Linked DNA regions of Fodinicurvata sp. EGI_FJ10296. The protein of the gene in region 1 interacts with the protein of each later gene in a pairwise test. Links are inferred from orthologs where the notes say so. Each region holds a gene or a part of one and is shown on either strand. Other genes may lie near its edges.

Region 1 (2,864 bases):
CGGTGAAGACGAGAAAAAACGCCGCCGTCAGCAATCCAAGCGCGCCCGGCGACAACCCCAGTTCGTCCATGATTGCCGGGCCGATCGCAGCCGTCGTCGATCTGATGAACTGCGTATAGAGAATCAGCAGGCACAGAACCGCCAGCAGAACGGCTCCCCTTCGCCCCGACTCGGACCTGAACCATTCGCCGTTTTTCAATATTCGAGATCCATGCGTACGAGCGTATCGGGAGTCTCGCCGCGGAGGATCGCCCGGATGCTGTCGAGAATGCGCGGCGCCCCGGCGCCGGACAGGTGTCCGCTTTCGAGCAGAGCGCGCAGATCGCTCTCGACCAGATGCTCACTGCGTCCGGCATTGATCGCCGATGCGCCGGGCCTCAGCCGACCCGGATTGCGCCGATTCAGGATGTCCGTCGCATCGGGACCGTGGCGCCGAAGGGCGTCACGCCCGTCGGGCGCATTGTCCCACGGTATATGGACAATAATTTCCATTTTCATCTCACCATCGAGCCGTACCGCATGCGGCCGTATGGTGAGAAGCTCCCATCTCACCGCCCGGCCGAATGACACGAGGCGACACTATACGATGATGGGCTATCGGGAACAGGTTCGTTCGTATTCAGGACGATTGTGTTCCGGGGCGACTACCGCCGCAGCCGCGCCATCCACATTAATGGATGGTCCGCGACCGCGAGCGGTAAGGCCGCTTTCACGGACGCAGTTCCATAACTTCCCGGATACGCTCACGAGAACTCGATGCACTGATATCATCCCGGCGCAGCGCCGCATTGCGATAGTAGGCCAGAATCGCGACCCGGATCGCAGCGGTCAGGGACGATGCCCGCCGATGACGGTCCACTTCGGTGCAGAACTGGTGCGCCGTCATGTTCTCGCGCGTGCAGATATCGTCGAGACACGCCCACATATAGGGTTCCAGGCGGACGCTGGTTCGACGACCGGCGATGGTGACATTCTTGCTGATCAAAGTGCTCGGCATCGTGGTCTCCTTCGTATTCAAGGTTTATGGATGGCTCCACTTCAGGTCACGCCCTGGGCGGGTTTCGGCTCCCCTTTTCTCGCCTTGGACGAGATGAATATATTCGTATTTCAACCTGACGTCAAAGGTCAAGGATAAAATACGCGCCAAAAGTGTATCTGATGTTAAAGAAAGAGCCTGGCTTGCTGAGGTATGCAAAGCTCGGTCCGAGACCTTGAGAATGGCGGGCGCGTCCGCCACGAACTGGAACGAATTGGCTGGCGTCGACATAATAGTTGGTCAATCGCGCAATAATCATGCGCTGATGATCGCCGTCACACCAGCCATTCGAACGAAGGAACAGCCGGGAGCACCGGCTATCCGGCGTCGAGTTCCGATGGCGCCCGCGCGGTGATCGACAGCGCATGAACCCGATCGGCCAATTCTTCAGCCAACGCCCCGTATACCAGGCGTTGCCGCTCGACTCTCGATTTCCCTTCGAACACTTCCGCCACCACGATCAGCTTGAAATGACTTTGCCCGCGGCCGTCGTGGCCGGCGTGCCCGATATGGCGGTCACTTTCGTCCAGCAGTTCGAGTTGCACGGGATGAAGCGCATTGGTCACCTTGGCGCGGATACGGCTGGCGACGTCGTCGTGGTTCTGTGACATGCCGGACTCCTGTTTGGGCAAAGAGGGCGCTGACATGAAATGGTCCCTCGGTCGCCGTGGTTACAGGCTTGCCACACCAACGTCGACCCCCCCATTTCACCAACACCCGACCGGCGAGGCGAATTCGACCGTTCCGTATGGTGAAATCGCTTACAAAATGCGAGACAGGGATTGTAGGCAGTGATACGCTAATCCCTACAAATGGAGAATAATAGGTCCACAATATGGACCCAGTCGCCACTATGTCCTTTGGTCTGGCTATTCGGGGTCGGAACTGGACAAGCCCGTATAGGGACCGGCGGAGGAAGGGGAGGAACGCTTGAACTCTAAAATAATGGAAATGTTCGACCTGTCCGGTAAGGTTGCCGTGGTGACTGGCGGCAGCCGCGGCCTGGGGCTTCAGATGGGCACCGCCCTCGGACGTGCCGGAGCGCGCGTGATCCTGGTAAGCCGCAATGCCGATGCCTGCATCGCAGCCGCCGGGGAACTGGCAGCAGAAGGCATCGAAGCCCATGGCGAAGCCGTCGATATCTGCCATCAGGCAGAGGTTCAGTCCTTTGCCGACGATGTCGTCAAGCGCTATGGCAGCGCTGACATCCTGATCAATTCCGCCGGCGTCCAGCATCGATCGCCAACGGTCGATTTTCCTGAAGATAAATGGCGTTTCGTGCTCGACGTCAATCTGACCGGTCCGTTCTTCGCCTGTCAGGCCTTCGGCCGGCACATGATCGCCCAGGGCGGCGGCAAGATCGTCAATGTCGGCTCGCTGACCAGCCATATCGGCCTGCCCGGCCGGGTCGCCTACGCTGCCAGCAAGGGCGGCGTCTTGCTGTTGACCCGCACACTGGCCGTGGAATGGGCCAAACACGGCGTCAATGTAAACGCCATCGGCCCGGGCTATTTCCGGACCGAAATGAACACCGCGCTGTTCGACAATGAAGAGTGGGTGACGAACGTGATGCGCTACATCCCGATGAAGCGCGAAGGTCTGCCACCCGATCTGGAGGGAACGGCGCTATACCTTTGCACCCGGGCCTCGGACTATATGACCGGACAGATCCTTTATGTCGACGGCGGTTTTCTTGCCGGGGCAGAGGTCTGACCCGCCGGTTCGTATTTGATGTGCCGGCTAATAAAAACAATAAATCTATGAACTGAATGAGTGCCCGATAAAAGGCACTTGGACATAATATCAAGGGAGGACGAAATGCGTAAGT
Region 2 (2,997 bases), on another replicon or contig:
GCGCCGTCGCGCGACAACAGCCGCACTGGCCTGCCGTCTTCGGACAGAAGCCAGAGATGCCCCGCCGATTCAAGCCGCCGGCCCCGATCGTCATCGCCGATATCCGGCGCGGCCGACGGCGCATCGCAGCGTCGGTCGGCAACGGCTTCGCACGACAACAGCTTGAGGCCCAGATCGGATTTGCCGACGAAGTCGCGGACAAAGGCGTTCCGGGGCCGGGTCAGGATTTCCACCGGCGTGCCGACCTGCACCAGCCGCCCCTCGTCCATCAGGGCAACCTGGTCGCCAAGGCGCATGGCTTCGTCGATATCGTGGGTGACAAACACGATCGTCTTGCCGGTCGCCCGATGAACGCGGGCCAGCTCCTCTTGCAGGGCGTCGCGCGTGATCGGGTCGAGCGCGCCGAACGGCTCGTCCATCAGCAGCAGATCGGGATCGGCTGCCAGCGCCCGCGCAACACCCACCCGCTGGGCCTGACCGCCGGAAAGCTGGTGCGGATACTTGGCCCGGAACTCCGCCGGGTCCATCTTGAACAGCCCCAGCAGTTCGTCGATCCGCGATTCCACCCGCTGCGCCGACCAGCCAAGCATTCGCGGTACCACGCCGATATTCCCGGCCACCGTCCAATGCGGGAACAGGCCGATGGTCTGAATCGCATAGCCGATCCTCTGGCGAAGCGTTTCGGCCTTGATCGATGTCACGTCGCGGCCGTCGATGGCGATGCGGCCCCGGCTGTGCGGGATCAGCCGGTTGATCATCTTCAACGTCGTCGACTTGCCGCTGCCCGACGATCCGATCAGGACGCAGAACGACCCGCTGTCGATGGTCAGCGAAAAATCCGACACCACGTCGGTGTCGCCATAAGTCTTGTAGACGCCATCCAGTTCGATCATGCCTGCCCTCGCGGTTGGCTGAGGCTGATAAAGACCTGGAGCACGCCGTCGGCCAGCACAGCCATCGCAATGGTCGGTATGGCGCCCAGCAGTACCAGATCGATCGCGTTCTGCCCCAGTCCCTGAAAAATGAACGACCCCAGGCCGCCCGCCCCGATCAAGGCGGCAACCACGGCCAGACCGATCAACTGGACCACGACGATCCGCAGCCCGGACAGCAGGATCGGCAGCGCCAGCGGTGCTTCGACCTTGAGCAATATAGCCAGCCGGCTCATCCCCATACCGCGTGCCGCCTCGATGACGGCGGTGGGCACGGCGGCGAATCCCGCATAGGTGTTACGCGCGATCGGCAGCAGCGCGTACATGACCAGCGCCAGCAACGCGGGCGCCATGCCGATGCCCCGGACACCAAGATCGAAAAGCAGCGGCACGGCCGCGCCCAGCGCCGCCAGCGGCGCGATCAGCAAGCCGAACAATGCAATACTGGGGATGGTCTGGAAGAAATTGAGCAGTCCGAAGACGCCGCCGCGCACCGGTTTCCGGCGCAGCGCCCACAGGCCCAGCGCGATGCCGATCAGCAGGGCCGGCCCCAGCGCCCCCGCAACCAGGAAGATGTGCCGGGACATGGCGGCGGTAAAGGCCGACCGCCGGTTCGCATATTCCCGCAGGATGGAAAGGTCGTCGAAGACGCCGGCGGCAAACAGCGCAAAGACCGCCGCACCGACCGCAAGACCATAGCCGACGGCGACGAGTGAGCCGACGCGAAGGCGCTGCAGCCCATCCATCATGATCAGCGTAAGTGAGAATACCGCGACCCAGAAGGCGCCGCCCAGGGATGTCCGGGCCGCCGTCATTTCGGGATCGGTCATTCGGGTGGCAAAGTCACCGGCCCCATACATGATGGTCAGCAACAGCAGTGGCGCCGCACCCAGGGCAACCAAGGGGCCACCGATCCCGGCGCCGGCTCCCGCCCCGGTTCGTCCGGCCGCCAGGCGGGGCAGGACCAGCCGGCTCAGGGCAGGAGTCGCGGCAACCGCGAGCACCAGGGTCAGCACAGCCGCGATCGCCAGATGCCAGGGCGACAAGGCCTCTGCGATGCCGAAGGCAGTCCCGGAAACGATGCGGTTGGGCGCATGGCTGGCGAACGGCATCAGCGATACCCCGACGACGCCTGAAACGAGCAGCGTCGTCAGCACACGGTTGGCGATGATGGTCATCCTTCGCCCTCGCCAGACCTTGTTCCGGGAATGCGCCGCGCCGAACCCACCGGCACGTCAGTTGATGAAGCCTTCTTCCTCAAGATACGAGCGGGCGACCTGCCCTGCGTCCCGCCCCTCGACGATGATCGCCGCGTTGAGGGATTGCAGCGTCTGCAGGCCCAGCGTCTCGAAGACCGGATCGATGATGTCGCGGATCTCGGGATGCTCTTCCAGCACCTCGCCCCGCACGACAGGCGCCGGCTCGTAAACCATCTGGACGCCCTGCGTATCCTCCATGACCACCAGACCGACCGCCGACAGCGCGCCGTCGGTGCCATAGACCATGGCGGTGTTGGTGCCGTTGGTCTGTTCGGCGGCCGCGCGGATGGTCGCCGCCGTGTCGCCGCCGCTCAGAACCAGCATCTGGTCGTCGGTCAACTCGAAGCCGTACGCTTCCTGAAAGGCGGGCAGTGCGTTCGGCGACTCCACGAACTCCGCCGACGCCGCCAGCATGGCGTCGCCGCCACCGGAAACCCAGGCACCGAAATCCTCCATGGTTTCGAGATCGTTCTCGGCCGCCACATCCTGGCGCACGGCGAGCGCCCAGGTGTTGTTGGCCGGGGCCGGCGTCAGCCAGACCAGATTGTTTTCCTGCGCATCCAGTTGCGAGACCAATTCATAACCCGCGCCCCGATTGTTCCAGGCCTGGTCACCCTGACGGTCGAAGAAGAACGCGCCATTGCCGGTATATTCGGGGTAGATATCGATCTCGCCCGCGATGAGCGCCTGGCGCACGACGCTGGTCGCACCCAGCTGGATCTTGTTATCGACCGTGAAGCCCGCATCCTCCAGCAGGATCATCAGCATGTTGCCGAGCAGGGCGCCTTCGGTGTCGATCTTCGATC

The links. Proteins that work in one complex are often made in the same cells at the same time.
Region 2: the proteins of ABZ728_RS05480 (region 1) and ABZ728_RS01015 interact in binary tests that used the Escherichia coli proteins (3 or more experiments, as listed by UniProt). The link is inferred for Fodinicurvata sp. EGI_FJ10296 from one-to-one orthologs.

The regions. Positions count from the first base shown.
Region 1 is NZ_JBFCVL010000002.1:441,753-444,616, forward strand. It holds ABZ728_RS05480 (BolA family protein), read right to left. Parts: upstream 1,648-2,864; coding sequence 1,354-1,647; downstream 1-1,353. Other genes in the region: ABZ728_RS05465 (MFS transporter), read right to left, coding at 1-199; ABZ728_RS05470 (hypothetical protein), read right to left, coding at 196-492; ABZ728_RS05475 (ribbon-helix-helix domain-containing protein), read right to left, coding at 710-997; ABZ728_RS05485 (SDR family oxidoreductase), read left to right, coding at 1,967-2,749; ABZ728_RS05490 (TRAP transporter substrate-binding protein), read left to right, coding at 2,855-2,864. UniProt on the Escherichia coli protein: Transcriptional regulator that plays an important role in general stress response. Has many effects on cell morphology, cell growth and cell division. Acts by regulating the transcription of many genes, including dacA (PBP-5), dacC (PBP-6), ampC and mreB.
Region 2 is NZ_JBFCVL010000001.1:230,080-233,076, forward strand. It holds ABZ728_RS01015 (ABC transporter permease), read right to left. Parts: upstream 2,111-2,997; coding sequence 890-2,110; downstream 1-889. Other genes in the region: ABZ728_RS01010 (ABC transporter ATP-binding protein), read right to left, coding at 1-893; ABZ728_RS01020 (ABC transporter substrate-binding protein), read right to left, coding at 2,168-2,997.